2 regions of the Chryseobacterium sp. Y16C genome follow, and region 2 is predicted to be linked to the other one. Evidence: riboswitches for the same ligand, from Rfam matches in the RefSeq annotation. Region 2 holds a riboswitch; the other holds the start of a gene.
What was found. Region 2 has a riboswitch for fluoride ahead of MKS83_RS05540 (universal stress protein). Riboswitches for the same ligand answer to the same signal wherever they lie in the genome.
Positions count from the first base shown of each region.

Region 1: linked by a shared signal. The riboswitch ahead of MKS83_RS22125 (voltage-gated chloride channel family protein) and the one ahead of MKS83_RS05540 (universal stress protein) in region 2 are both predicted to bind fluoride.

Region 1 is NZ_CP092711.1:4,843,965-4,860,790, reverse strand. It holds gene MKS83_RS22145 (arsenate reductase family protein) at 1-160, opposite strand, end outside; gene MKS83_RS22140 (acyl-CoA thioesterase) at 286-753, shown strand; gene MKS83_RS22135 (sugar phosphate isomerase/epimerase family protein) at 753-1,622, shown strand; gene MKS83_RS22130 (GLPGLI family protein) at 1,646-2,485, shown strand; fluoride riboswitch at 2,608-2,675, shown strand; gene MKS83_RS22125 (voltage-gated chloride channel family protein) at 2,707-4,011, shown strand; gene MKS83_RS22120 (LysR family transcriptional regulator) at 4,041-4,922, shown strand; gene MKS83_RS22115 (YeiH family protein) at 5,025-5,966, shown strand; gene MKS83_RS22110 (hypothetical protein) at 6,150-6,344, opposite strand; gene MKS83_RS22105 (MFS transporter) at 6,519-7,760, opposite strand; gene rny (ribonuclease Y) at 7,840-9,408, opposite strand; gene MKS83_RS22095 (cell division protein ZapA) at 9,627-9,914, opposite strand; gene MKS83_RS22090 (hypothetical protein) at 9,914-10,216, opposite strand; gene MKS83_RS22085 (porin family protein) at 10,357-11,142, opposite strand; gene ubiE (bifunctional demethylmenaquinone methyltransferase/2-methoxy-6-polyprenyl-1,4-benzoquinol methylase UbiE) at 11,146-11,877, opposite strand; gene MKS83_RS22075 (hypothetical protein) at 11,881-12,450, opposite strand; gene MKS83_RS22070 (3-oxoacyl-ACP synthase III family protein) at 12,552-13,619, shown strand; gene MKS83_RS22065 (metallophosphoesterase) at 13,684-14,892, shown strand; gene MKS83_RS22060 (polysaccharide deacetylase family protein) at 15,074-15,826, opposite strand; gene MKS83_RS22055 (NAD-dependent epimerase/dehydratase family protein) at 15,912-16,826, opposite strand, start outside.
Region 2 is NZ_CP092711.1:1,268,185-1,283,719, reverse strand. It holds gene ligD (DNA ligase D) at 1-1,849, opposite strand, end outside; gene MKS83_RS05600 (DUF3606 domain-containing protein) at 1,895-2,086, opposite strand; gene MKS83_RS05595 (Crp/Fnr family transcriptional regulator) at 2,225-2,821, opposite strand; gene MKS83_RS05590 (hypothetical protein) at 3,090-3,365, shown strand; gene MKS83_RS22235 (divalent metal cation transporter) at 3,528-3,878, shown strand; gene MKS83_RS05585 (NRAMP family divalent metal transporter) at 3,857-4,783, shown strand; gene MKS83_RS05580 (metallophosphoesterase family protein) at 4,886-5,656, opposite strand; gene MKS83_RS05575 (universal stress protein) at 5,681-6,124, opposite strand; gene crcB (fluoride efflux transporter CrcB) at 6,132-6,503, opposite strand; gene MKS83_RS05565 (DUF190 domain-containing protein) at 6,516-6,878, opposite strand; gene MKS83_RS05560 (voltage-gated chloride channel family protein) at 6,916-8,187, opposite strand; gene MKS83_RS05555 (inorganic diphosphatase) at 8,304-8,861, opposite strand; gene eno (phosphopyruvate hydratase) at 8,869-10,152, opposite strand; gene MKS83_RS05545 (universal stress protein) at 10,194-10,640, opposite strand; gene MKS83_RS05540 (universal stress protein) at 10,692-11,135, opposite strand; fluoride riboswitch at 11,348-11,415, opposite strand; gene MKS83_RS05535 (hypothetical protein) at 11,497-12,480, opposite strand; gene MKS83_RS05530 (MutS-related protein) at 12,518-14,008, opposite strand; gene MKS83_RS05525 (MutS-related protein) at 14,005-15,535, opposite strand, start outside.

The sequences.
Region 1 (16,826 bases), 1.3 Mb from region 2:
ATAAAGCTTCGTAAGACTTTGTTTTTTTGTGCATTTCTTCTAATTCTTCTTTCTTGATCGGTTCTTTTTTGATTTCGCGAAGTTCCCAATCTGTAAGGTCGAATTGTGCTAAAATTTTTCTGCAGGTGTCGCAGGTATTAAGATAAAATACTTTTTTCATTACTATTTTAAGTCTGTTATTAATTTAAATTCTTCTTCATTTCACTTTCAGGTTTCAAAAGTAGGATTTAATCTATGATTTTAAAAATTATTAAATACCTTTATTCAATCAAATTTTTAGTGGAAATGGAAAACAAACCTATTACTTTTCAGTTTATTTCAGAACCTTCAGATGTGAATTACGGAGGAAATGTGCATGGTGGAAGCGTTATGAAATGGATTGACCAGGCCGGTTATGCGTGTGCAACAACCTGGAGTGGAAATTACTCAGTAACCGTTTATGTCGGAGGAATCCGTTTCTATGAACCTATCAAAATCGGGGAAATTGTAAAAGTAGAGGCGCAGGTGATTTACACAGGATCTTCAAGTATGCATATTTCGATCAATGTTTTTTCAAGAAATCTGAAACAACCGAATTTTGATAAGAAAACACATTGCATCATTGTTTTTGTAGCCGTTGATGAAAACGGCAAAAAGCTTCCCGTACCCAAATGGATTCCCGAAACCGAAGAGGAAAAACAAAAAGAACAATACGCAAAACGTCTTATGGAACTGAGAACGCAGATCGAAGATGAGATGAAACCCTTTTTATAATGGATAGAAAAGATTTCATTACCTTATCTTCACTGGGATTCTTAGGATTATATTCTTGTGGAACTTCTAATTTAAATATGAATAAAAAATCATTGGCCATTCAGTTGTACACCGTTCGTGATGCTATTGCCAAAAACCTCGAAAAAACATTTGAGAAACTGGCTGAATTAGGATTTACAGAATTGGAAATCTATGGTTATAACGGCTCTTTCTTCGGAAAAACCAGAAATGAGTTTCAGTCTGTTCTGAAAAATGTGGGGTTAAAAGTAATCAGCTCACATCATACCACAGGTATTCTTCATAACGATGACGGCACTTTATTAAAAAATTGGGAAAAATCAGTTGAAGATTTACATTTCATCGGCTCAAAATACATGGTTTGTTCTTATCTTTTTCCGGAGGAACGAACGGTTGAAAATTATCTAAAGCTTCCGGAATTATTCAATAAGTCAGGAGACGTTACGAAAAAGGCAGAAATTCAGTTTGCCTACCACAACCATGATTTTGAGTTTGAAAAGTTTGATGATTCAAAAAATATTTATGATTTCATCCTGGAAAACACGTCTTCAGATTTAGTTAAAATGGAACTGGATTTGTATTGGATTTCAAAAGCCGGTTTAGATCCGCTGGTTTATTTTGAGAAATACCCGAAAAGATTTCCCCTATGGCATGTGAAAGACATGAAAGCCGGTACAAAAGACTTTGCAGAAATCGGAAACGGAACGATTGATTTTAAAAGGATTTTTGAAGCCAGAGAAAAAGCAGGACTGAACTATTGGTTCCTTGAACAGGACTCCAGTGATAAAGATATTTTTGATAGCATAAGAATCAGCAGAAAATATATTCTTGATCATTCTTATTTTAGATAGACTCAACTCCAAAATTATTAATTATGAAAAATTTATTAACACTTTCTTGTTTACTGATCATTTCTTTGGTTAGTTCACAAACCCACCGATATATTTATGAGCTTCAGTATAAGATGGACTCTACTGAGACGGGTTATGAAAAAGTGAATATGATTCTGGATATCACTCCGAAAGAAGTGAAATTCTATGGGAAAGATCTTGCCACTACAGATTCTTTGAATAAAAAATTCGGAATGAATTCCAGTTATACGGATATGACAGGCCAGGTGGTGAAAAGAAAGATCAATTCCTTTGATAATGAGAACTTCATCAATATCAAAAATGGATATTATACATTTAAAACTACTGATAAAATCAACTGGACGATTGCTGATGAGACTAAAAAGGTGGAAAATTACACCCTGCAAAAAGCAACAGCAAAATTTGGTGGAAGAAGCTGGACTGCATGGTTCTGTAAAGATATTCCATTTAATGAAGGACCTTTTAAATTCCGTGGATTACCCGGTTTGATCTTTGAATTATCTGATGCCAAGAAAAATTATATGTATACTCTTGTTAAAAGCAGCAAACTTGATAAGATCTACTCCACTTCAGATTTTCTGGAATCCAGCTTTGGAAATAAAGCCGTTCCTATCAACGAAAAGCAAAAACACAAGCTGATGATGGAGTTTTATAATGATCCTTTCGCCTTTGAAAGAAATAATTTCAACAAATCCAATAACGATCTTAGAATTAATATCAACGGAAAGGAAATTCATACTGTAGATGAGCTAAATACCCAAACCAAAAGCATGCAGGAGGTTATCAGAAAATACAATAACCCCATTGAAATAGATAAGGTGATGCATTATCCTATATACTAAAACAATAAGCGATTATCCGTTTTTATCAATTTTTATTTCAAATAAAGGGCAATATTAAATTTAGCTAAAGCCAATATGAATAATAAATCTTTTATCTTGTAATTATAATTCTTATATTTGCAGTATTAAAAGGAAATGGTGTTCTTCCTTACCCAACCGCTTTTCAAAAGCTGATGACGCCTGATTAAAAGATTATTAACAGTAATTCGATCAGGAAAGTTATGTCAAAAAACCAACGAACATTCAGCAGCAAAACAAAGTTTCATATTCAATTTTTCTTCAGAAGATTTCCTGCTTTGCCTTATATTTTAAAATGGCTGTGCATAAGTCTTATTATAGGTGCATTCGTAGGAAGTGCTTCAGCAGGTTTTTTACAATCTTTGGAATGGGCAACGAACTTCAGGGAAAATCATATATGGCTGATTGCCTTTCTGCCAGTTGCCGGTTTCTCGGTGGGACTTTTATACTATTATTTTGGTAAGGACATTGAAGCCGGAAACAACTTATTGCTTGAAAACATCCATACCCCAAAAGAGATTATTCCTTTTAAAATGGCTCCTTTTGTATACTTGGGAACGATAATCACTCACCTTTTCGGAGGTTCTGCAGGTCGTGAAGGAACCGCTTTACAAATGGCCGGAGCGATTGCCGACCAATTAACCCAACCATTTAAGCTCGACAAAAATGAACGAAAGATTTTAATCATTTCTGCTATCGCAGCAGGTTTTGGTTCAGTCTTCGGAACACCTTTAGCCGGAGCTCTTTTCGGACTTGAAGTTTTCCTGATCGGAAGAATTCGTTATACTGCCATTTTTCCTGCATTTATCGCTGCAATTTTAGCAGATTGGGTAACCAATCTTTGGAACATAAAACACACCCACTATCATATAGATCTTATCCCAAAACTTGAATTTCTTCCTATTTTATACAGTATTATTGCAGGAATTGCTTTTGGCATCTGTGCCGCAACGTTCAGTAAAGTGATTCATTGGGCCAGTTCGGTTTTTAAATCTAATATTAAATATCCTCCGTTTCGTCCTGTTATTGGCGGAGTTATTGTCGCAGTAGCCGTTTTTATAATGGGAACGACGAGATATATCGGTCTGGGAATTCCAACCATTGTAGAATCTTTTGAAAAGCAGCTTCCACTCTATGATTTTGCCTTAAAAATGACATTTACCATTTTTACCCTTTCTGCAGGTTTCAAAGGAGGTGAAGTAACCCCGTTATTCTTTATTGGGGCTACTTTGGGAAGTGCTTTGTCATTCTTTATACCCCTTCCGTTTGGCTTGCTTGCAGGAATGGGATTTGTGGCTGTTTTTGCAGGAGCTACCAATACTCCACTAGCCTGTATGCTTATGGGAATTGAATTATTTGGAGCCGAATGTGGGATCTACGTGGCCATTGCCTGTGTTGTCTCTTATTTATTTTCTGGAAACAACAGTATTTATACGAAACAAAAAATCGGAGAAGCAAAAAACAAAAGATTTGATAGTCTTAAGAATAAAAGTTTCTCTGATTTATAGGATTGCTCTTTATTTCATACCTTTAAATTATGTTTGATTACAGATTAAAAGTTTTTCACACCGTAGCTTCCCGGTCGAGCTTTACAAAAGCTTCAGAGGAGCTTAATATTTCACAGCCCGCTGTAACCAAGCATATTAAAGAAATCGAAAACCAGCTGAACACCAAATTATTTGACAGAAAAGGTACCAGTATCCAACTTACACAAAGCGGTAAAATTTTATTTGAATATGCTGAAAAAATCAGAAATATTTACCGTGATCTGGAATTTGAAATCAACCAAATCAATCAGCAGCATAAAGGGAAACTGATTATCGGAGCAAGCACTACTGTAGCTCAGTATATATTACCGGAGATTTTAGCCAAGTTCAATTTATATTATAAGGACATTAAAATTGAACTGATTACCCACAATACGGAAATTATTTCTGAACTTTTAAAAGAAGGGAAAATTGATCTGGGAATTATCGAAGGCGAATCTCAATCAAATTATTTTGATTATCAGATATTTAAAGCTGATGAAATTGTTTTGGTCGCAAAAGCGAATCATTCCTTAGCGAATAAAACACTAAATATCAAAGATTTATATCATCTGGAATTGATTTTCAGAGAGCCGGGTTCAGGTTCCTTAGAGTTCATTCAGAACCGCCTGAAAGAAAAAGGAATTTCTCTTGATAAATTGAATATTGTAATGCAACTGGGGAGCAGCGAAAGCATAAAAAATTATCTTCTACATTCAGACTCTCTAGCTTTTCTTTCTATAAGTACGGTGTTAAATGAGTTGAAAAATAATCAGTTGAGTATTATTGATATTAAAAACTTCAGTATTGAAAGGAACTTTCATTTTATTCTTCCTAAAGGTGAACAATCTGAGTTAATCAGGCTTTTCTTAAAATTTACTAGTCAGCTTTAAATCATCCAATATTATAACCTATAGTTATCCATTATAACAAAATACAATATAATTTGTAATATTAATTTATGGAATTTTGAACCATAATTTAAAATTTACAAGATGAAAAATTTCATCCCGAATGAAAATTCTAAAAAGCTTATTTTCATTCTACTGGCAGTAATCTGCTTAACACCCATTATTTCTTCCCCTATTGCATTACTTTTTGGTTTTATTTTAGCAGTTTGCATAGGAAATCCTTTTGAGAAAAGCTTACATCAGTATATTCATTTGCTATTACAAATTTCAATTGTAGGATTAGGTTTTGGGTTAAAACTAAATGAGGCATTGGAAGCCGGAAAATCAGGATTCATATTGACGGTTATTAGTATTGTGACCGTTATGGTCTTAGGATATTTTATCGGAAGAGCCTTCAAACTGGAAAGACCTTTATCTTATCTGATTTCAGTGGGAACTGCAATCTGTGGCGGCAGTGCAATTGCGGCTACTTCACCCATCATTAAACCCAATACAAAGCAGATTTCACTGGCTTTAGCCATTATTTTCACACTGAATTCCATCGCATTATTTGTTTATCCTCCGATTGGTCATATTTTAAGCCTTACTCAGGAACAATTTGGCTTATGGTGCGCTGTTGGGATTCATGATACGAGCTCTGTAGTTGGAGCAGCAAGTAAATATGGAAATGAAGCTTTGAAAATTGCGACCACTGTAAAATTAGCCCGTGCTTTATGGATTATTCCTGTTTCTTTAATCACTATGTTTCTTTTTAAAAATAAGGAATCTAAAATTAAAATCCCATGGTTTATCGGGTATTTTATTCTGGCCATTTTGCTGAATACCTACTTCCCTTTTTTTAATCAGCTAAGTTCAGGAATTACGCTATTTGCTAAATCTGGATTAAATCTGACCTTATTTCTTATAGGTTCTACTTTATCTATCCAAACTTTGAAAACAATAGGTCTGAAACCTTTGGTTATGGCCGTTTTTCTTTGGAGCATTATAAGTATAGGAAGCCTTCTTTTCATTTTGAATTTTGACTAATTGTTCAAGAAATTTTGATAATTCTAGTATATCTTCAATTTTCGGCGGCGGCTTTGCCGCCGCCGAAAATTGAAAGAAGCCTAAATATTACAATTCAGTTATAAATTACAAAAGCCTTTTGAAATTCAAAAGGCTTTTGCGTATTAAATGTGGAAATGTTTATTTCTAGTTGAAATAATTCTTTTATACCGCTGACTGATCACAAGTGTAAACTTGAGGACAAGCCATATATTGTACGCAATACCATGGTCCTGTTACAGATCCGGAGCAGCTGCATCCGCAAAGGGATAAATCAGGATTTCCGCTTATTCCTCCCTGAATGTTTTTAAGATCTTGTTTTTGTAATTTCTTCGCGTTTTTCAAAATGTTGTTTTGCATTGTGATTTAGTTTTAAGGTTTGTACTATTTATAGTTTATTGTGTTATAAAGTTAAACAAATATTAATTATACAAAGCATAATTTAATATTAAATTTCATAAATTACTTATTTAGTTCATCTTAATTACGGTAATAACGAAAATTACGGTTTAAATATTTCTTAAACAGTTATAATTATTCTGTAAATTCCAAGTCTTTACCGTGGGTTTCTGAAATCGTCAATGAAGAATAAAAAGCAAGCCCGAATATGATCACTCCCAAAAGAGCAGCACTCATAATCACTGAAAAATCTTTCTTGAAAAAGTCAAAAATAAAGATCATGACGGGAACCAAGCCTCTAACCATATTGGGTACCGTTGTTGTTGCTGTATTTCTGATATTCGTTCCAAATTGCTCTGCAGCCAGCGTCACAAACATTGCCCAATATCCTGTTCCCAATCCCAGCCAGACACAGAAAATATAATATTTTGTTTCAGTATTGGTATTTCCGAAGAGCATAATACCCACCCCGATAATGGTGAAGACAAGCATATAGAAAATGGCCATTTTCCTGGACTTTAAAGCGTGGGAAATAAACCCGCTCATCAAATCACCGACAGAAATCCCCACATAAGCCCACATAATTGCTTTTCCCGGATTCAGGTCTGTAATTCCTAATGCGGGAGCAAATTGATTGGCTAAAACTGCTAAAATCCCGATACAGTACCAGGTTGGCAACCCTACTGCAATACATTTCAAATATCGTATCAAGCGATCTTTATTTGTGAAAAAGGAAAGAAAATTTCCTTTGGCAACAGATTCATGTTCCATATTTTTATAAATCCCGGATTCGGAAACGCTAATTCTCAAAAATAAAAGCAGAATTCCCAAAATTCCCCCGATGATATAAGATATATTCCAGCCTCCAGCTAATTCCACTGTTAATTGAGCTACAACAGCACCCATTAAACCAAAACCTGCCACTACGGAGGTCCCGATTGCTCTTAAATTCTTCGGCAAACTCTCAGAAACCAATGTAATTCCCGCTCCAAGCTCTCCGGCTAATCCAATCCCTGCAATAAACCTTAAAGCGGCATATTGATATACCAGATGCTCTTTTGGAAAATAGGGTAAAAATCCGCAGGCGATATTAGCTAAAGAATATACTAGGATTGATCCGAATAAAACTGATAATCTCCCTTTTTTATCTCCAAAAATTCCCCAGAAAATACCTCCAAGAAGTAACCCTGTCATCTGACAGTTAAGAATAAAGGTTCCGTCAACATCAGGATTTAAGCCTAAAGCTTTCAAACTCGGAATTCTTACGATTCCAAATAAAAGCAGATCATAGATATCTACAAAATAGCCTAAAGCAGCAATGATCACAGGAATAGAAAAAATATACTTCAATTTTGAAGACAACGAAAGCTCTTGCATATAGAATGATAAATTTCGCTAAAAATAAAAAACCTTTCAATTTCTTGAAAGGTTTTTATGAAATATCTTTTTTTGATTATTATCTTGCAATATTCACAGCTCTCGTTTCTCTGATTACTGTTACTTTTACCTGTCCCGGATAAGTTAATTCATTCTGGATTTTTTCTGAAATATCATACGATAATTGAGAAGCTACTTCATCATTTACCTTTCCGCTTTCCACCATTACTCTTAATTCTCTACCTGCCTGAATGGCATACGCTGATGATACCCCGTCAAAACTTAATGCTGCAGATTCAAGATCTTTTAATCTTTGGATATAAGATTCCAACACCTGACGTCTTGCTCCCGGTCTTGCTCCGGAGATGGCATCGGCAACCTGAATGATCGGCGACAATAAAGAAGTCATCTCAACCTCATCATGGTGAGCTCCAATAGCATTTACAACTTCTGCATTTTCACCGTATTTCTCTGCCCACTGCATCCCTAATAAAGCGTGAGGAAGTTCAGACTCCTGCTCCGGAACTTTACCTATATCGTGTAACAGACCTGCTCTTTTAGCCAATTTTACGTTCAGACCTAATTCAGCAGCCATCGTTGCAGCAATATTTGCTACTTCTCTCGAGTGCTGCAATAAGTTCTGACCATAAGAAGAACGGTATTTCATTCTACCTACAATCTTGATCAGCTCTGGATGTAATCCGTGAATTCCTAAATCAATAATCGTTCTCTTTCCTACTTCTATAATCTCTTCCTCAATTTGTTTTTTGGTTTTCTCCACCACTTCTTCAATTCTTGCAGGGTGAATTCTTCCGTCAGTAACTAATCTGTGAAGTGATAATCTTGCAATCTCTCTCCTTACCGGATCAAAACATGAAAGAAGAATAGCTTCAGGAGTATCATCTACAATAATTTCTACACCTGTTACCGCTTCCAAAGCACGGATATTTCTACCTTCTCTACCAATAATTCTACCTTTTACCTCATCAGACTCGATATTAAAAACAGATACAGAGTTTTCGATAGCCTGCTCCGTTCCAATTCTCTGAATTGTCTGAATAACGATTTTTCTAGCTTCATTTTTCGCATTCATTTGAGCCTCTTCCATGATACTCTGAACATGTGCCTGAGCTCTAGTTTTTGCTTCAGCTCTCATGGTCTCCACCAATTCTGCTTTAGCCTCATCCGCCGTATAATTAGCAATTTTCTCAAGAATTTCTACTTTTTTGGCAGTTGCTGTATCCAGTTCCTGTTGTTTTCTTTCTAAAATTTCTGTTTTCTTAGCATAATCAGCAATTTGCTTATCCAGATCTTTTTCAAGTTTTCCTGTCTTACTCAGCTCGTCATTTAGCTTGTTTTCCTTGTCTTTGATTCTTTTTTCAATCTCCTGCATTTTCTTTTCACGAGCCTGAATATCAGCATCATGCTGAGACTTCAGTTCCAAGAATTTTTCCTTGGCCTGAAGATTTTTTTCTTTCTTTATGGATTCAGCTTGTACATTAGCTTTTTCTATAAGGTTTTCGGCATTTTTCTTTGCATCATCTATAATAAATTTTGCCTTAGTATTTAATGAGCTTCTAGAGAAAAACATCCCTAAAATGGCCCCTAATACTAAGCAAATAACGCCGACTATAATGGCTGTTGTCATATATATTGAGTTTTAATTGTCAAATTTCATAAATAAAAAAGCCTACAATAATTCAGAGATTGAGAGTAAACTCCTAATCAACACGATTTGAACTGATTTCCATTGTCTGTAATCCGGATGAACCGGCGCGCCATTCAACGGACATTTGTTCGGTAATTGTTTAGCGTTGAGTTTACCTTTAATGTGTTAGAATTATTGTAGGCAGTCTTTTGGAAAAGTTATTTTCCAATTTCATTCAGCGATTGATTAATTTTGCTTAATCTCTCGTTGGTAGAATTTATATTTTTTTCGTAGTTCATAGACACCACTTCAGCATTGGTTCCTAATTTCAAGGCACACATTGCCAAAGCATCCTGTTTGTCTCTTACATCGAAATTTTGTTCAAAATCTTTAATCATATTCTCTATCTGCTTCCCAACTTTACGCAAAGTTTCTTCCTCTGCTGCGGGTACATTCAGCGGATACACTCTTCCTGCAATGTTTATGGTTATTCTTCTTACCTCCATTATAATCCACTGTTTTGAAGCTGTGCAATACAGAAATCAATTTCTTTTACCAGTCTGTTGATATGGTTCTTCATTAATCTGTTGTGTTCAGGATTTCCTGAAATTGCTGAATAGAGCTTTATATTTTTTTGTTCTTCTGCTAATACCTGATTTTTTTTCCTTTCTTCATCATATTTCCTCTGCAGTTCCTTATTTTCAATGCTTAGTTCCGATAATTTTTCAGTAAGATTATTATAATTCTTCTGCAAATTCATAATCTTTTTTTCTAATTCTGAAAAATTGGTTTCTAACTCTTGAAGCATTTCAGGTTTTGTATATTCTAACTAATAGCAAAAATAGCAAAATATTAATATTAACAAAAATAAAAGTCTCTATATTTTGAGTTTAAAACAAAAAAAGGAGAAACAAAGCGTATCTCCTCAATATTTATTTTAAATATTCTTTATTCAAACTTCAATACAAACATAATCGCTCTTGTTTGTAAAGTAGATATAGCTGACGCCCAATACGGAGGAGTTGTTGCATTATCTGCAACCATTTCATTATTCATGAAGAAGGTCCCTCTGATGGCTGGTGTTAATTTGAATTTATTAAAGTAGAATTGAATACCCATTTCCGCAGACCAGGCAAAGTTATGCGTTGTAGATCTGAACACCTGCTGCATATTATCATCCGTAGAGTCTGAATTAGACTGTAGGTTTACTACATAATTTACCCCTGCTGCAACATAAGGTCTGGAGTTATACCATCTGTGTCCGTGAAGTTCCAATAACACAGGAACATCAACTAAAGTAGATTTAACTTCTCTGTTACGATCCTTATCAGAAAGAGCCATTGGAATAAAAGGATCATTCGTTAATGTCCCGTTTTGATACTGGTCATTAGTCTGAGTATTAAAAATTAATTTTCTTTGAGCAAATTGTAACCCCGGTTCCATTCTTAAGTCTAAATAATCATTAAGTCTCCATTTTGCGATAAGACCGGCCCCAAAACTTGTACTTTCTTTAGAGGTAACAAGATTCTGATTGCCATAGGTACCGTATCTTGGATTAAGTACTATACGGTAATCCAGCATATTGCCATTCAAATAAAATCCCCAACTGAACTTTTGCTCATCAAAGTCTTCCAACTTATCCATTCTGTTTCGGGTTCTGAAGAATTGTGCATTTGCCAAAACGGCAATATTTACTGACGCTAAAACCAGTGCTCTTAATAAAAATTTATTCATAGGTTACTTTGTTGCTTTATAAATTGTGGCTATACCTAAACTTAGTTTTTTATATTCAACTTTTTTAAATCCTGTATCTAAAAGAATTTGTCTCATCTTTTCCCCAAAAGGAAAAGCATTTACAGAATCCGGAAGGTATGTATATGCCCTATTATCTTTTGAAACCAGTCTGCCAATGGCAGGTAATATATTTTTGAAGTAAAACATATATAATGGTCCTAAGAACCCCTCAACCTTTGAAAACTCCAGTATATAAACACTCTTGTTATCTTTAACTACTCTTCTTAATTCTGCTAACCCCTTATTGAGGTTCTCAAAATTCCTTACTCCAAATGCAACGGAAACAGCATCAAATCTATTGTCCTCGAAAGGTAAATTTTCTGCATCTCCTTTTTGCATTGAAATTTTGCCGTCTAAATTAAGTTTTTTTATTTTAATAACGCCAACATTTAACATTTGTTGCGATAAATCTAAACCAATTACTTTGGAACCCGTTCCTTTTTCAATGGTAATTGCTAGATCTCCCGTTCCTGTAGCCACATCCAGCACTTCTTGAGGATGATCGTTTTTCATCCATTTTACTAAAGTATTTCTCCATAAAACATCAATTTTCAGAGATAAAACACGATTCAGAAGATCGTATTTCGGAGCAATATTGTCGAACATATCCTCTACCTGGCTTTTCTTTGTAGCATCAGAATTGTAGGGAGTAACTTGGTTGATATCTTTTGTCAAAACTTAAAACTTGTAATATTCTTTATAATAATTTAGGTAATCCTGCTTTCTGAAAATTTTCGATCTGGATTCTACCTGTTGGATATTTTTGATAACTTTATCATAATCTTCATCTACATTATAATAAAAATCTTCAGTATACAGCTTATTGAAGTGTCTTGCCCCTCCATAATATGCTTTTCCGTCAATCATCGTTTTATCAAGAGCCAAAAGTAATGAATCTTTTTTAAGATTGTATCCATAATACTGATCGTTTACATAATAATCCTGATGGGCAATATTGATCAGACCACGGATTTTATTTACTTCAAAAGCAGAATCGTAAAGTAATTTTTTATTTTGATCGAAAACTTTAATCGAATTTTTTCCTTTATTTAAATCTACATGCACAAACTGTCCTGCAGCAACAATTCCTTCAGAACCGTTATTAATCTTATAATAATAGGTATTGGGCGTAGGATTGTCTACCACATAATAATTCTTCTTTGCTAAGAAAAGGAAGTAGATCCCAAAGGCAATGATAAACACCACAACTGCAATAAGTAAGCCTTTTAAGGACGAATTGTTTTTCATAGATTGTAAAGTACAATTTTTGCAAATTTAATAATATTTTTAATTCTCCGTTATTAATATTAATTATTAACTTTGCATCTTTAAAAAAATCATATAAACGAATGCCGAATACGATCATTATTGGTTCTGGATCTTACCTTCCCAACAGAATAATTGGAAGAGATTATTTTCTAGATTCAGAGTTTTATACAGAAGACGGGGTGAAGATTGACAAACCTGCTGAAGAAACTATTGCGAAATTTGTAGAAATCACAGAAATAGAAAACAGGAGATTCATAGATGATGATCTTTCAAATTCACAAATCGGTTATGAAGCTGCAAAGATTGCTATTGCAGATGCAAAAATAGATCAGGAAGAATTAGATTATATCATTTATGCAAGTAATTTCGGGGAAGTTACAGTGCATGGATATGCTGACTTTATGCCAACAATGGCTGCAAGAGTAAAAAATAAACTTGGCATCAAAAACAGAAAGTGTGTAACTTACGATATGCTTTTCGGATGTCCGGGATGGGTAGAAGCAATGATCTTAGCTGATACATTAATTAAAGCCGGATCTGCAAAAACCATCTTAGTAATCGGAGGTGAAACATTGAGCAGAGTAACCGATCCATCTGACAGAAACAGAATGATCTTCGCAGACGGAGCCGGAGCTGTTGTGGTAAAAGCTACTGACGAGGAAAATGTAGGAATTATTGCCCACAACACAATCTGTGACAATGGTATCGAGCTTGATTATTTAGCAAACGGGCCTTCTATCAATAAAGATGCAGACCAAACCCGCTTATTTGTAAGAATGCAGGGAAGAAAAATCTATGAATATGCTCTTAAAAATGTTCCTGCAGCTATTAAAGAAACTATTGAAGATGCAGGTCTTTCCATTGAAGATATCAACAAGATTTTAATTCATCAGGCTAACGCAAAAATGGATTACGCCATGATCGAAAGACTTCACAAGCTTTATGATGTGAAAGATTACGACCATTCTATCTCTCCAATGACGATCCAGGACTTCGGTAACTCTTCTGTTGCAACAATTCCTACCATGTATGATTTAATAATTAAAGGAAAAATGGAGGGTCAAACGTTTAAAGAAAAAGGTAACATTGTGATGACTTCGGTAGGTGCCGGAATGAACATCAATGCTATCGTTTATAGATTTCCTTAATATTATTTAATTTAAAATATAAAAAGCACAGGGAAACTATTCTTTGTGCTTTTTTACATTTATTATGCAGAGAAATTTTTTAATTATTGCCGCCATCTTTTTATTCCTGGAGATATACATTTATCAGGCAATAAAAACACTGACCGATAACTTTTGGATAAGAACCGGTTATTGGGCAATTTCTTTAATCATTTACGGCATTTTCGCTTATGAGGTTACTCATTTTAGCAGAGCCGACAGAAGTACTGCAAGAGCTCAAATTATGATCTCTTTGTTTTTAGTTTTTATTCTTCCTAAAATTTTCATCGTTCTGTTTTTGTTGATTGATGATATTTTCAGAACCGGAGGTTACTTAATTGGCTTAACACAATCTACCAGTGAAAATTTCTTTCCGGAAAGAAGAAAGTTCTTAAGCTTGGCAGGATTAGGATTAGGAGGCGTTCTCTCTACTTTGTTCATTGACGGCATTACCTTTGGGAAATACCGCCACAAAGTAAGAAGAGTTCGAATGAACTTCACCAATCTCCCCAAAAGCTTTAAAGGCTATAAAATTGTACAGATTTCAGATGTTCACAGTGGAAGCTTTTCCGATCCGAGTAAATTAGAACACGCTATTAATTTAATTAACGAACAAAACCCGGATCTGATTTTATTTACGGGAGACATGGTGAATAATGTCGCAGAAGAGTTTAAACCATTCATTCCTTTATTTTCAAAAATTAAAGCAAAAGACGGCAAGTTTGCGGTATTAGGAAATCACGATTATGGCGATTATGTAAACTGGGAGTCCGCAGATGCTAAAAAACAAAACCTGAAAACACTCATTGATTACGAAAAACAGGCCGGTTTTGATATGCTTCGGAACGAACATCGAATTATAGAAAAGAATGGTGATAAACTCTACATTCTTGGAGTTGAAAACTGGGGACTAAAGCCTTTTCCTCAATTTGGAAGGCTGGATGATGCTTTAAAAGGCGTTCCGGAATCAGCACCGAAAATTTTAATGAGCCATGACCCTACTCACTTTGATTATGTAGTAAAAAAACATCCCGGAAACATCCATTTGACACTTTCCGGCCATACCCACGGAATGCAGTTCGGATTAGACTTAAAAAACATAAAGTGGTCACCAGTCCAATACCGTTACCCAAAATGGGCCGATCTATATGAAAGTGAAGGAAAAATGCTTTACGTAAACAGAGGTTTCGGCGTATTGGGGTATCCGGGAAGAGTGGGTGTTTTGCCGGAAATTACGCTTTTTGAGTTGGCTTAATCTTTTCCCACGGATTTCACGGATTTACACGGATGTTTGCGTATAATTTTTTTGCTTAAAATCTGCTTGATTTTTAGAATAAGTAAGAAATGATTATAATCCCAAATAGTTTTTACTAATCTTTTCACGAATTAAAACATAAACATCCGTGTAAATCCGTGAAATCCGTGGGAAAATAAAATTAAAAAATATAATCTTTCATTCGAGAAGTTGCTAATTCTTTCTCGTTAATCCAGGTAAGGAGGGCATCTAATTTGTCCTCCATTTTTTTGCCCGAATTTAGCCTTCTGAAAAACGGAATATCAAATTTATACTTACTAAAATCAGTAAACTGCCAGGAATTAAGATAGATCAAAACAAATTCATCATTCTTCAGGGTTTCAAACACCATATTCTGATAATATTTCATTGGCAGGATCTGAAACACAAAATCATTATATGGCAACTGACTGTAGGGAGAAATACTTTCCGGTACAATACTTATCCCATCTTCTTCTGTGATTTCCGTATCTCTTTTCAAGCGCTTAAAAGGAAAGAGAATATTGGCATTATCAATATTGGAAACATAATTAAATTCCAACATTTTCAAATCTTCATGGGGCAGCTTATGATCTTTCTGCCGGATTCCGCGAATCTGTTTTTCCAGAAAATCCTGTACAGATTTCTTTGTTTCTTCAATTTCATGAAGAGCAGAATTTTTATTATAAAAAGCAATTTCATGCCCTTGGGATGAAATTGCTTTTATTAGATTTTGCAGTTTTTCAGCAATGGAAATTTCCACAAAAAAGCTCGCTTTAACATCGTGAATATCTAAAATCCTAAGAATTGCTTTTGTATTATTTTCTGAAATTTTCAGTCTTTCTTCATCGGAAATCTGAACACCATTTTTGGAATCAGCTTCAATATTTACGATGTTAAAAGTGAATAATATCATTTAAATTAAGTTTTAGATAAAATTTTTAATAGATTAAAAATCAGATGTTAAATTATTTTTTAATTAAAGTCAAACTTTAAGTATATTAATTCTTACCTAATTTAACTTTTAGATTCTTGATCATGTCTTTAGTCATTTCAGAAATTCCGAAATCATAAGTCAGGCCCCAATCTTTTTTGGCTACAGAATCATCAATTGAAGCCGGCCAGGAGTCTGCAATCTGCTGTCTGAAATCCGGTTTATAATCGATCGTAAATTCAGGAATTTCTTTCTTGATTTCTTCCGCCAATTCTTTTGGAGTAAATGACATCCCACCTAAATTGTAAGATGAACGAACCGTTAAACTTTCTTTCGGAGCTTCCATTAATTTCAAAGTTGCGTTGATGGCATCATCCATGTACAGCATCGGCATTCCTGTATTCTCGGAAATGAAGCTGGTATATTTTCCTTCTTCAATGGCTTCGTAGAAAATTTCAACGGCATAATCGGTAGTTCCTCCACCGGCAGGAGTTTTCCATGAAATCAGTCCCGGATATCTAATACTTCTTACGTCTACTCCATGCTTGTCAAAATAATATTCGCACCATTTTTCTCCCGCCATTTTAGAAATCCCGTAAACTGTCGTAGGATTTAATACTACATCCTGCCCTACATTTTCTTTTGGAATTCCTTTTCCAAATACCGCGATAGAACTTGGCCAGAAGATCTTTTTAATCAGCCCTTCTTTCGCTAATTCGCAAAAATGAAGCAGAGGCTCAAGATTTAATTTCCACGCGAAAATCGGCTGCTTTTCTGAAGTTCCTGACAATAATGAAGCCAGGTGATAAACAGTAGTAATCTCATAATCTTTGATCACCTGTCTCACCAGCTGAGTATTGGTAACATCCATTCTTTCGTAATGACCCGCAGAAGTGATTCCTTTTTGCCATCTGTCCAGCCCGGAAGCAACCACATTATCTGCCCCGTGAATTTCAACAAGTCTGTTCGTAAGTTCGGTGCC
Region 2 (15,535 bases):
GGTTGGTAAATTTTAGTTCGTGCTTATTGATTTTTCTGACCTGCGTCTTATCCTTAGGATTCAGCAAGGTCTTACGGCCACTGTCAGACCGTGAAGGTACAATTGACCTTGTATTATCCTCTTCGATTATTTCTTCAATAGGTTCTTCATTTTCAAGCACGACTTTCTTAGCACTTTTATCTTCCCGCATACCATCAAATGATGGATGCCGCATTACCCCATCGCTGGTCATTTCCGTAAAACTCACCTCACAGACAAGTTCGGGTTTAAGCCATGTTACGGTCGCATGGGGTGGATTGGGTCTGAACCGCGAAAGTTTATTGACATCGGGTTCTTCGGTAAAGGGCACTTTCTTTGAAATCAAAGGCTTGAATTGCGCCATCATTTCTTTCTGCATTTTCTCATTGAACCCGGTGCCTACCTTACCCGTATAGACCAGTTTTTTACCTTCATATACGCCAACGAGGATACTGCTAAAGAGTTTGCTGGAATCGTCGTTTAAGGTAAATCCGCCAATGACTACTTCCTGCCGCTTATTGGCTTTTATCTTGAGCCAATCGCGTGAACGGTTATGGATATGATATATGCTGTCCTTCCGTTTGGCCATAATCCCTTCAAGACCGAGTTTTTTGGCTTCCTCCAAGAAAGCAATACCCGAAGTTTCAAAATGTTCACTTACTAATATATTATTGCTCTTAGGCAGGATTTCTTTCAATATGGCTTTACGCTCGCAAAGTGTTAATTCAGTAAGATCTTTCTCTTTGTACCATAAGATATCGAATATATAATAAACCAGATCGCCGTCCGCTTCACTTCGCCAGTTCTGTAATGAACCGAAATTCGCGGTACCATTTTTGGAGAGTACAACAACCTCACCATCAATGATGGCATCAAGATCCATATCTTTTAACGCGTGATATACCGGATAAAACTTTTCATTAAAGCTTTTATCATTGCGCGATTTAAGCTCTACCTTACTATCTTTCATAAATGCTACAGCCCTATAGCCGTCCCATTTCACTTCATAAATCCAGCCTTCGTCATCAAAAGGTTTATCGACAAGCGTAGCAAGCATAGGTTCCACACTGGTATAAAAAGCCTGTTTGGGTGCCTTTTTTAATAATTCGGCAACTTTTTTCGAGGCATTTATTCCGTCTGCAGATACAGCCTCCAACTGATCTGTTATTATTTCAGCGGCCTCATTTGCGGTGGACTTTTTATCCTTTACTGTGGTATCTTTCTTGATGATATTTTTCCCGTACACCCTGTCCGGAGATTTTTCCATCTGGGCAATGGTCTTTTTTGAAATAACGGATTTATCTTTAAGTGTAACATCATCTGTTGTGGCATATTTGTCATCAAGCTTAAATAATAGCCATCCATTCTCGCCCCTTCCATGGGCCTTCACAAGAACAAACTCACCTTTTAGCTTACTGCCATTGAGTTTGAATTTTATTTTTCCTGAATTGAGCTGATGGAGCAGACTTTTTTCCATCTTTTTAAGATCTTCCCCTTCAAAATCAACGGCTTCATAGGTTCCCTCGTCCCACACAATCACTGTTCCGCCACCGTATTGTCCTTTAGGGATGATGCCTTCAAAATTGCGGTAATCATACGGATGATCTTCGACCATCATGGCCAGACGTTTGATTTCAGGGTCCAACGATGGCCCTTTTGGAACCGCCCAGCTTTTTAAAACGCCGTCCATTTCCAGACGAAAATCATAATGCAAATGGGAAGCATCATGTTTTTGTACTACAAAGCGTAACTCTTTCCCACTCGGCTTCCCGCCAAAAGGTTCAGGGGTTTTCTCCTCCGAACGCTTTTGGCGATATTTAGATAATCCCATAGCTTTATAATTTAAATGTTATTCGAATTAATGAAAAACAAAGTTTTACTTTCCGTGACGCTTTTTCAAATAATCTGTTAGCACTTTTCTATCGTTTGATCCGGTAGCCCGTATAGCTCCTGTAACTGCCTGAGAACTCACACCCATTTTTTCCTTAAAATATTGGATTTCGTAATTCTCCGATCCGCTTACTTTATTTCTGTCGGATTTTCCTTTTTTTGATTTGTTGTCTGTCATAATAATAGTTTAAAAGATTACAATTCAGTATTTCGATTTTTAATTAAACCTTAAGCTGGCAATCAAATATTTATATAACATCAGGCGATATAAATTCGATTGATTTCTTTTCATTTAACACACTTTTTTTATCAGACATTAATAAAAGATCTTTCTGTCCTTAACAAGTATTAGTCCTTCTTCATTCATTTTTTTAACGGTACGGATTACAGTTTCTACACGCAGTCCCGTCAAATTTGCAATTTGCTGTCTTGTCAAGGGAAAAGAATATGAAAACTGTCCTTCCACAGACGCAGATCTTTTGTAATAATCTAGAAGAGCCAGTATTTTAGGGATCGGCTCGTTTGCTGAGTTGCCAAAAAGCATGGTGTATTTATAAAACAATCTATCTGAAAGATATCCTAAAAGGCTGAATACAATACTTTTATTTTCATCCAGAAGCTCTAGAAATTGTGTCTTTGGTAGATACAATATGGTACATTCATCTTTTGCTACAGCGTTCATTGGATAATGATTCCCTCCAAACAGAAGTGATTCCCCGATACTTTGACCTGCTGATAGGATATTTAAGGTAAATTCCTTTCCATCTTCATGATAGTTATTGAGCTCTACAGTTCCTTTACTGATCTGCAGATAGGCCGCTGGGTTATCACCCCGGCTAAAAATTGTTTCTTTTCCAGCGTAATGGTGAAAAACAGCACCGTATTTAAACAGAATATTCTCATCAATGACCATGAATAAAAGATTTTTTAACAAATAAGAATTCATTATACCTGAGCCGGCAAGGTGAGAATACAAATATTGGACCGATGAAGGGAATACAAATTCAGCTAGATTTTAAGAAATTCTGATAAGGTATTATTTATTGTATAATAACAAATTTCAAAAACAAATTCATTGAACAATTGTTTATAAGATGCGCTAATAAAATACGTGGTCTATTGATCTTTCGACTGATCTGAAAGATCATTCCGAAATTTATCGAACTTATATTTTTACATTTATGAACGGGCTTATTTTTGACGATGTCACAATTCAGATTGGTGGTACTGCACAATTTTTTTTTGATCCCGAGATTGGGCAAAAATCCATCCCAGCAATTATTGAATTTCGCGGAGGTGAAAAAGCATATGCTGAAATTTCCGAAGTCCATGTAAATAGAATAGTAATTAAAGTTGGTGAATACTCAGTGGGACCGGAGGAAAAGCTTCCCGGAGGAAGTTGGTTTTTGCAATATAATAAGAAGAATGACAATTGGAGAATAGTCAAAAAACTCTAGTTAAAATAAACAGTCAGAATGCAGCATCTTGGTATGGTCACGAATTTTGTTGGCAAATAGCTATTTAAATTTGCGCTAGCTTTATTTACCAGTTTATGAGGCGTAATTTTTAATATCTTTAATACAATTAATTGCGGGGATAAACCGATTTAAAATAAACCTATGTCAAAAGAAAGGAATGACTCCAAAATCCTGGGATTTTTTAAAAAATTAGGTCCCGGGCTGATCACTGGTGCCAGTGACGACGATCCTTCAGGAATTGCGACCTATTCACAGGCAGGTGCACAATTTGGGCTTTCTACTTTGTGGACCGCTCTGCTTACTTTCCCGCTGATGGCAGCCATAGAGGGTATGTGTGCGAGGATCGGTCTTGTAACCTGCGAAGGGCTTACAGTAACGTTAAAAAAACATTACTCAAAACCTATTCTCTATAGCATGCTGTTTTTTAGTTTTCCGGCAATTACCCTAATATCGGAGCCGATATACAGGGAATGGGAGCGGTGGCAAATATGATATGTCCTAACATACCGGTATCAGTTTTTTGTGTTATTATCACCGCTCTGCTTCTTTTTATCATCATAAATTATTCTTATCAGAAAATATCAATGATCCTGAAATGGCTATGTCTAAGTTTATTATTATATATAATCGTACCTTTTATGGTCGGTCAGGACTGGGTTCTGGTAGCGAAAAAAACTTTTATACCCACGGTAAAATTTGATAAAGAATTTCTTTCCATCATAGTAGCAATTCTTGGAACCACAATTTCCCCTTACTTATTCTTTTGGCAGACTACGATGGAAGCAGAAGATCAGGCGCATAAGGGCGCAATAATAGTGGATAAGCAGGTATTAAGTGAAATGAAGACCGATGTAAATTTGGGAATGCTCCTGTCCAATATGGTCATGTTCTTTATGATCCTTACTACAGGAACAGTACTTTTTAATGGTGGAATCCATAAGATTGATACAGTGGATCAGGCAGCCAAGGCACTTGAACCATTAGCTGGAAAGCTTACCTATTTTATTTTTGCTACAGGAGTTCTGGGGACGGGATTGCTCGCAATTCCGGTTCTTGCAGGCTCACAATCCTATATGCTTGCTGAAACGTTCGGATGGAAGGCAGGATTAGATAAAAAATTCTCTCAGGCAAAACCTTTCTATGGATCAATTATAGTGTCCCTTCTTGTGGGGCTTTCTCTTGACTTTTTTGGTGTAAGCCCAATTAAAGCGCTGCTTTACACAGCAATTGTATATGGATTGACAGCTCCGGTCATGATCGCAGTCATTATGCATATCGCAAATAATAAAAAGATAATGGGCAAGAATACAAACACGAGACTTTCCAATATTCTTGGAACGATGACCTTTATATTGATGACGGCAGCAGCTGTAGGGCTTATATACTTTATGTTTTAAACATTTTTTAAAAAGAAAAGCTAGACAATATTTAAGTCCAGCTTTGTAAATAAATCTAAATTGGAAACTTAATTTTTGAACATGAATATATAGTCTTTACATTTATTTATTACTCAGGAAATCATCATAAGCAGTAGATAGTCCAATTTCATGGATGTGAGAAATGGTTTTTTGTACATCATAATCTACATAATGGAAACTAACCTTAACCGTATCAGGCGATGATAGATCAGAATTGTGGTCTATTTCCAATAACGTATAGCAAGATTTATTATCTCCGTGTTTTGGTTTGCCCACAGATCCTACGTTAATTGCGTGCCTGTAAATTTTCCGGTTATTCTCTTCACAGAATATACTTTTATGATAGGGAATATGGGTATGTCCCATCAGTAAAATATCTGCTTCAACGCTATCCATCATTTCCAAAAGATATTCTTCATCACAATTTTCTTTGATATATTCTGTATTGGAAAGTGTACTGCCGTGTACCATTGCAACTTTTATCTGCTGAAAAGGGAAACGGAACTGTATCTGCAACATAAAAGGGAGGCTCAGAAGAAAGCTTCTGTTATCCGAAGTAATGGTTTCATTTACCAGTTTGATTGATTCATAACCAAACATTTCTTCGGCTTCTGTTTTAAATGAAAATGGGAAAGAAGATTTTTTGTACGCTATTCCCTCATCATGATTTCCCTGGAGACATGTGATGCCGTAGTAGCGGACTGCTTCAATGACCTCATTATCCCATCCTGCAAAGTTAACCAGATCTCCAAGACAGTAAATGTCGTCCTGTTTATGTTTTTGTATATCTCCCATTACCGCTAATAAAGCAGGAAGATTGGCGTGTATATCGCTGATAAATGCTAATTTCATAACTTGAGATTTTAAACATAATTCTTAATTTGTCATTTCACGCGGCGTAATCAAAACCGGTATTTTAGAATGTTTTAAAACATAGTCTGCTACTGATCCCATTAAAAGTCTGGTTAAACCAGTACGTCCGTGAGTTCCCATTACAATAAGCTCAGCTTTCCATTGCTCAGCGACATTAAGTATTTCCTTATGAGGTTCTCCTTCGGGGGTAAAACGAAATACTTTATCAACTCCATCATATAATTCTATATATTGCTGAATAGTATTCTCTGCTTCCTGCAATAAGATCGCATGCTGCTGCCCTTCATTAATACCAAGATCGGGGTTGGGCAATTCTTTTACAGCATCAATGACAAAAACAATTGCGATTGATGCTGAAATCTGGTGTGCCAGTTCAAAGCCGATACGCGCAGCTTTCATGCCGTAGGCACTGTCATCAACGGCAATGAGTATTTTACTGAAATTCATGATATTTTCATTTAATTGTTAGTGTTCCCAAGTAAGTAGCTAAAAGCCCTAAGCCGACACTGAAGATCAGATAGAGTGCACAGTAGAGATAATCTCCCTGTCTCAGCAGACTGATACTGTCATAAGAAAAACTTGAAAATGTTGTAAAACCACCGCATATCCCGGTAATCAAAAACCATCTCCATTCCGCAGTCATCCAGCTGAATTTTTCAGTCAGTCCAAAGAAGATCCCGATCAAAAAACATCCCAAGACATTGATCAGAAATGTTCCGAGCGGAAATGTAATGTGGAAGTTTCTTGCAACAAGATCCTGTACAAGATAGCGGAATACACCACCGATCCCGCTTCCTATCCAAATTATGAGTATCGCTTTTAGCATTGGTTTATTTTTTTATGTTTCCCAGAATTCCACTTCTTTGTAGATAATGATCTTATCCTTTAGCAGGACATGATGCTTTAAAAAGAAGTTTTCCAGTTTTTCCCTTTCGTCGATAAGCTCGATACATATAGCCAGGTTCGTATTGTTTCCTTCAAGCTGGTAGCGTTGGACTTTTCCCTCTCGGGAAAATCCCGAATGCGTCTGGTAAACAGATGCATTCAGGATACCATCTTTTTTAGCGTCAGAGACAATATGAAGATACGCTGATTTTGGAAACATTTTTCTAAAAAATGAAGCTTCGCTATCTTTGACCTTATGGGAGGGCTCTATGTAGATCTTGAGTTTTCCCAGCGATTTTTTTATGATCTCTTTCATATTGTACTATTTTATTCACGTTCTACTTTGGGACGGATTATTTTTTTTTGATCATCTTCCTGTATCTGCTGATATGGTGTTTCAGAAAATGTTCCCTTCTTTTTCCGGCCTCGGATAGCGATCCATCGGAAGAAAAATAGGAATCAAATATTTTGGGTACTTCAATTCTTTGGGCGCTGTAGATTCCTGAATGGCCACTAAAGAAATAGGCGGTAAAGCAGGCTACTGCATAGTAAAGTGTATACTCTCCACCAAAGAGTTCTATCCCCATCAGCGTACAGGCAAGCGGCGTATTGGTCGCACCGGAAAATACAGCGATAAATCCAAGTGCCGCAAAAAGTCCTACCGGCGCGTTCATCAGATCAGAAAGTGTGTTACCCAGCGTTGCACCGATATAAAATAGCGGGGTGACTTCGCCGCCTTTGAAACCGGTTCCTAAAGTGACAGTCGTGTAGACCGTTTTCCAGAGCCAGCTCCATGGATCTGAACCTCCCGCATGAAATGCAGATTGAATTGTAACCGCCCCCTGATATTCGGGGTCTACTCCAAGGCTGAGATAATCAGGCTTACCGTTAATGAAAGTCAGTAAAATGATCACGCATCCACCTATAACAGGAATAAGCCATTTTTTTGAAACGGAGGCGACCATGACATTTTTGATACGATGTGCCATTTCAGCAAAAATAAAACTGGCAAGCCCAAATGCAATTGATGCAATGATAATCTTTCCGAGCAGAAGCAGATCAAATGGGATATACTGTGAAAGCCAGAATGACTGGTCCATTGGAGGTATCGCATCGATATGATAATGGGTATGGTGGATTTTCCATGCGGATACAGTGATATCACCGACAGTCCCGGCAATAAGACAGGGCAGGAGGGCATCGTATTTTATTTTTCCGATAGCCAATACTTCCAGTGCAAAAATGGCTCCGGTAAGCGGTGTTCCAAAAACAGCACCAAAACCGGCAGCTATACCTGCTGTCAATACAATTCCGGTATCGCGCTGATTGAGACGGAACCATTTGCCGAACATCTGGGCAATACTTCCACCAATCTGCACCGCTGTCCCTTCACGACCCGCTGATCCGCCAAAAAGATGTGTTATGACGGTAGCGAAAAGGACAATGGGAGCCATTCTTTTGGGTACTCCACCTCCCGGCTGATGTATTTCATCCATAATCAGGTTATTTCCTTTCTCTGAGGATTTACCGACAGATTGGTAAAGGAAATGAATCAATAGTCCTGCCACTGGCAAAAGATATAGCAGATAAGTATGGTCAAACCTATAATGGATAGCGAGGTTCAATATCCATAGAAAAAAGGCTACGATACTACCTATAGCAACCGAAATAGGAATTACAATGACACTCCACCGAACCAGCTGCCGGAATATACTGACATGTTCCATTCTCATCATATACGTTATTTATTTTTTAGCTGAGGTACAATTTCCGTGGTATAGGAGATCAGACTGTCATTGATACAGTTATAAGCAGATTCACGGTTGCTGAACCCCAATACTTCAACCTTTTTATTTTCCAACTTTTTATAATCTTCAAAGAAATTCTTGATCTCATGTAACGTATGGGGTGGAAGATCTTCTATATTTGCGATGTGTTTCAATGAAATATCATGTGAAGCCACCGCGATAATCTTATTGTCCTGAACACCGCCATCGATCATTTCCATCATCCCGATGACCCTTGACTGTACGATTGTCAGAGGGACCAGGTTTTCGGTACAGATAACCAGTATATCCAGCGGATCATGATCGGTATAATAGGTCTGGGGAATCAGTCCATAGTTTGCAGGATAATGGATGGAGGAAAATAGAACCCTGTCTACTTTAATCAGGCCGGAGGGCTTATCCAATTCATATTTAGTCCTGCTTCCAGCCGGTATTTCTATTACCGCCGTCACTTCAAATGGCAGATTTTCTCCCGGAGAAAGATCGTGCCATGGATGTTGTGTTCCTATCATTGTTGAGTTATATATTATTATTTTTAAAAGCCGCTATGCCTGCAAATTGTGATCCAGTGCCTAGTTCATCCTCTATTCTGAGCAATCTGTTGAATTTGGAAATGCGCTCAGATCGGCAGCCACTTCCTGTTTTTAGCTTTCCTGCGCCTGTTGCTACGGCCAGATCCGCAATAAAAGTATCTTCGGTTTCACCGCTGCGATGAGAGATAAAGCATCCGTAATTGTTCTGGTAGGCAAGCTGTACCGTATTTAAGGTTTCCCAGACTGTACCTATCTGATTGGGCTTGATCAGGATCGAATTTGCGACCTTCTCATCAATTGCTTTTTGAAGGATCTTGGGATTGGTGCACAGGATATCGTCGCCTATAAGTTCCGTATGTTGCCCAAGTTCTTCGGTCATGGATTTCCAGCCGTCCCAGTCATTTTCACCCATGCCATCTTCCAGCGAGATAATCGGATATTTTTGTAGCCACTGTTTCCAAGTATTTAAAAGCTGTTCTGATGAAACGAGCTCTTTAGTAGATTTGAAAAAGCAGTATTTACCATCCTGCCACATTTCACTTGTTGCGGGATCAAGACAGATCGATATATCCTGTCCCGGTTTATACCCTGCAGCGTGGATGGCTTCAAGAATAACCTCAATAGTTTCTTCATTGGATCTGAGATTGGGAGCGAATCCTCCTTCGTCGCCCACGCCTGTAAAATATCCCTTTTTATTAAGGATGCTTTTTAGGGAGTGAAAAGTTTCTTCACCCATGCGGATAGCTTCCCTAAAAGTTGGAGCATTGTGTGGGGCAATCATAAATTCCTGGAAATCGATATTATTGTCTGCGTGCTTCCCACCATTGATCACATTCATACAAGGAACCGGAAGGACCAGACTACCACTGGTATTAAGATAGCTGTATAATGGAATTTCCTGCTGCTTTGCGGATGCCCGGGCAAAAGCCATGGAAACCGATAGTATCGCGTTGGCACCGAGATTTGACTTTTCATCTGTGCCATCAAGGTCAATCAGGAATCTATCGAATTCTTCCTGACCGGAAAAATGCTTACCTTTTAGGGCGGCGGCAATGATATTATTTACATTGGATACCGCGTTCAGTACACCCTTACCACCATACCTGGAGGGATCACCATCCCGTAATTCAACCGCTTCTTTCTCTCCGGTGCTTGCGCCTGAGGGACAAATTGCTTTGCCATGACCGTTATCTAGCCAAAGTTCAGATTCTACTGTTGGATTTCCTCTGGAGTCCAATACTTCTCTGGAAATGATTTTAGTTATCGTCATATTTTAATGTGTTATTGTTATTTTTAAATAAACTTTAAATTCTATTGTTCTGTTTTTGAAAGGGGTACCAAAATTATCGGAATATTTGTACTGTGCAGGAGATCGTCCGCGGTGCTACTAACAAAAAAGCGGCTAATACCTGTTTGGTGATGTATTCCGGCTACGATGATCTGAGCTCCCCATGCAGTCGCGGTATCGAAAATGACATCCCTTACTGGACCCTTTACCAAAAAAAGTTCTGTAGGTGTGCCTTTAGCAAACATGCTTTTCATTTTGTAAAGAAAATCGCTTTCGACAGGCTGTTGATCCTTATTTAGGCTGTTGACATATTCAACCAAAGTGTCCGCCAGGTTAATATCGCTGTCTTCCACCATGAGTATGCCTACCCGGGCATGGATCTGCCTGGCCATGTTGTAACCGTATTCAACAATTTTTTCCGAAGAGGCCGAACCGTCGACGGCAATTAAAATTTTAGAGATAAGTTCCATACTTCTTTAAGTTGACAGGATGAATTAATTGATAATGATTCATTATTTTGTTTATTCCATTTTATTTACGGGTACTATCAACATGGGAATCGTTGTTTCATGGAGGATTCCCTCTGAAATGCTCCCCATAAAAAATTTACTGATTCCCCTGCGAGCATGTGTTCCTGCTACGATCAATTGCGCATTCCACTGGAGTGACGTTGAAATGACAGTTTCCTTTATTTCTCCCTCTACCACAAAGATTTTCGTATCTATACCAAGGGCATATTTTTCCCGCATGCTTTCCAGAAAATGTTTTGCATGCATAAAGGTATTGTCCCCATAAATTGTTTCATAGGGCATCACAGTATCAATTGGATGAAGTTTGGAATCATCGACGAGCAGCAGGCCTACTCTTGCCTGCATCTGGTTAGCCACTAGATAACCGTACTGGATCACTTTCTCCGAAAATGGGGTTTCATCCGCTATGATCAATATTTTTGTCAAAGGTTCCATAATATTTTATTTTTTATTGGTTGATGTAGGGTAACTGTGGGAACAACGAATAGAGCGCCCGACAATAGATGAAGCGGGATGATGAAAGGCATAACAAACCGACCGACGTGGGGATAACAATCGCTGTCCGGTAAAAGTTTAAAGCTGCTTTTATTGTAGTGTAGAAGGAATTTTAAATACATAACAAACCTGATTAAAATGTTAAACATCTAATTTAATCAGGCGTCATCAGCTCTTTTAGAGCGGTTGGGTAAGGAAGAACACCATTTCCTTTTTTGTTAAAGTAAATATAGACTTTTTTTGACAATTAACCTATTTTTTTAGGGAAATTATGCGGAGAAAAATAAAGAAGATATTGGGATCATCTCACCGGCGTATCAATTGTTTCAAAAGCTAAGGCAAACTCCTTCAGATCCTGTTTCATAAGATTGACAATTGATTCAATCTGATCAAGCATGTCTGCCCGTTTACTGAGCTGCTCAGCAGTGTATTTACCTCCCGCTCCGAAATACAGATCCAGTGATTTTCTTTTTCGCTCGGCTTTAATCCCTGAAATCTCTCCAAGATCCATCCATTTTTGTTTTATCTGGTTCCTCAGTGAACCCCGGAGGCAGTCGGAGCTATCTTCATAATTTAGATAATACCAGACGGCGGGAGGAAAGATGGTGGAAGTTTCTCCTGCATGCCAGATATCACCCAACGGATTTCTTTTATGATAAAATTCCACTTTGGTTTTGTTTGTCAATATCAGTACTCCGGCAACTGCTCCAGCTATACCCGTACCGATTCCCAGATAATCATTGGCATTTCCTTTATTGACCAGAAATCCAGATGCGAGTGCCCCTGAAGCACCTATTACCAATCCGCCTACTGTTAATTTGGTTTCTATATAGTCTTCTTTATCCTTTAGATAACTGGCGATCTGATCAGCCCTTTCTTCTTCGCAGTCCATTTCAGATGCTACCGCAGAAATTTCCAGTGAAGCTATATTAATACGCTGATTAATTTTTTGTGTACATTCCAGCAGTTCCAGACGTTTTTCAGTAGAAGGGTGTTCCGCGTAATCTTTTTTAAGGTCAGCATACTTTTTTAATAGGTGCAGGGCACCGATAGCATTGGCTATATTCAGGCTTTTTCTGCTGAAGTTTTTCTTTAGATCTGAATCAATTTTTAAATGTTCGATCGGAGTCGGAATATCCTGTGCGGTATAGGAATAGATACTGAGCTGGTTACAGTTACTTTTTTCCAGCTGTATTTTAAGCTGCTCATTCCTCAGCCCGGCACATGATGTCATTAAGTAACAGAAAGATACGGCAACCAGCGCGCTTATCATTGGATTCTTCATCTATTCTTATGGTTTTGATTGTTTTTTTATTGATCAATTACTCGAATATTTTATTATAGAGATCTTCTGCAAAGCTTGTTGGCAGTGGAAATCCTTCGGTAAGTTTACCAATCTGTGTATCTTTTTCTCTAGATGCCTGAAGGAACAATATACTGTCTGTTTTATTCTGATAATAACTAAATGCGAAATCGTAGAGATGCGTGACAAAAAAGACTTTAATATTACTGAGCTGAAGGGCAGAAACAATCTGCGTGGCGACATCCGATCCTTCTTTTTCATTGGTTGCAGCGAAAGATTCATTGAAAAGAACAAAGTCTCCTTTCTTCAAATGACGGACAATTTCATTCATCCTATGAAGCTCTTCGTCAAATTTTCCGCTGTTCATTGACCTGTCTTCTTCTTTTTTAAAATGAGTGGCGATGTGTCCTGCAGGATTACTCTTAAATTTTGTGGCGGCAACAAAAATTCCACTTTGCATCATCAATTGGGCAATACCTACACTTCTTAAAAATGTTGATTTGCCGCCCCTGTTTACTCCCGTAATAATAAAGAGCAGTTTTTTATCACCGGAGATATCATTTCCAACCAGCTGATGTCCGGCTGTAAGAGCAAGGCATGGATCGTATAGTCCAGTGACATCAAATGATTCCTGGTCTGTAGGTACAGGTTCAGGGAATCCGACCGGCATTTTTAGATTCTTTAACCTGTCATGAAGATTAATGCACCCTAAATAAAAAGCCAGCTCATCCCGTATCAGGGTGAAAAAATCAGTGAGATGGTCATTGGCCTGTGCAAGTGTGTTTGCGGTACGGTTGACCATTTGATCGTTGAGACTGGAGAGTGCATTGCACCCACCGATATCCCTGGGGTTGATCTCAAAATAATAGCCTTCGATCTTTGAGGGAAAAAGCCAGTTCCACCAGGTATGTTTTTTTTGAGTATTTTTTCTCAATGTATATTGTGTTCCTTTGTTAGCTCTTCCCAGCTCTACACTGGTATGGATTCGGCCGTACAGTTTCAGACTTTTTAAATTTTCCATTACCTGTATGAAGTATGCATCATCCGTCTGTTCTATGAACATGCGGAAGAAGCGGAGCATTCCATCGGACTGAAATTGCGAGATAACCTGAGAAGTAATTTCGCGAAATTGACGTAAAAAATCCATAGAAATTTCCATAAGTGCAACAGAACTGTGCAACAGCGAGGTAGGATGCTTGATAAAAATACCATACCAACTTATTTTTTTGCTTTCAATAGCTTTTAAGGAAAGGTCAAACAGTGACTTTATAATCGCACTATTTGCTAGACAATCTTTCAAAATATTTTGTCTGTAGAGGATTGTGGGAATGTCATTTATATCTTCCTGAAGCAGGACCTTGGGAACAACAGTATCAATGACATTATTTCCGTCAGACATCGCATCAAGCAGTACCTGTAGTTCCAGGTCCTTCATAAGTTCATCACTATTCCATACCAGCGGTTGGCCAATATTGAAATCACGGTCAGGATATAAAAGATAAGGATTCATGAGTCAATGCGTTTTAAGAGCTGGTTAAAAGATAGTCCGTAACGTTCTGCCAGTGATCGTGCATATGCTTTTCCATCAGGATATTTTTTAATGATCTTAAAGGTTCTCTCGGCATCCGGACTTTCCGGGTTAACCGTTGCTGACATACTTATTGAGGTTTGTGTGGCTGCAGAAAGCTCTTCAATAAACGTTACCCAAACGCAGTACGAACCAATCTTTTCTACTTGCTCTATAATCTTTGAAGAAAGGAACTTACTGTCAAGGAGTGTTGTGGAAGAGAATATTTCATTAAGAATGATGATGCTCCGGGTAGATGCTCGCTGTATAATTGCATGTATCCTGTTGAGATCATTTTCAAGTTTGCTCTGTTGCAGCTGGATATCCTCTGATTTTTCAAAATGAGTTAGGATGTTGTCACAATGGAGTATTTTTGCGTTGCTTCCGGCAACTGGAAGCCCAAGATTGCCAAAGTAATGGACTTGGCCAAAAGTTCTTGCAAAAGTGGTTTTACCTCCCTGGTTAGGGCCTGATACAAATATGATCCGCTCTTTGCCGGAAAGAGAAAAATTGTTGAGTACAGGTTTTTTTTCAAGGGTAACAAGATGTGAAGCCAGTGCGGTATCGAACGTATCAAAGGCAAAGATATCAGCCTGTACCGGTGTAATTTCCGGATAACAGAAAGGGGAGCCATTAACTTCAATTTTTTTAAAATATTCTAAATAAGAAAGGTAGAAATGGACATCCCTGTCAAAATCCTGAATAATCTCATCTTGGAAATCCTGATTATTAAGATAAAAAAGTACGATCTTATCAAAGACAGCAGGATATAGGCTGGCAACTCCTTTGAGGATCTGAGCCTCCACATCATTCATATGGACGGAAACCGGAAATTTTTCAAGGTAGTTTTTATTATTACCACTTAAAAACCTGGAAAAAAGCGTTCTGGTTTCTTTATCGTAATCATCCTGTGATCTGTAGGGAAGTACCCTGACCAGCAGACCCTCAACCATGAGATCGTATCTGATTTTCCCTATTTCTGAAAACAGCTCTTCGATCATTTCGCGGCCGGCTATAAACTCAGAGGAACCTACATATTTGGATAGGTACTGAAAAAAAGCGCTGAATCCTTCGCTTTGAAGCTTCAGTGTCCCCAATTTTTCGTAAAGGGTCTGTACGATGGTGCAATAGGCATATACGGAATCCATGAACAATCTTTCCTTCTGGAATTGATAACGGCAATTTATTGCATTTTTCAGCATCATGCGCATGTCCCGCATTGCAGCGGAAAAGCCCAGTAATATTTCATATAATTCAGGAGTGTCTATTTCCTGCATGATCTGCTGCCGGTAGGTTATGGTATCAATGTCCAATGGCCAATTGGAGAAAATTGGTCGAAGTTCATATTCTTCCTTGCCGCGGATTACCTCACTGATAATCTGGTCTATATTCAGATCGATCATAAATTGGGGCATTAGGGGACTGGTTTTGGAAGCAGGAGTTTCCCCAGACCTGTACAATAAGCTTTTA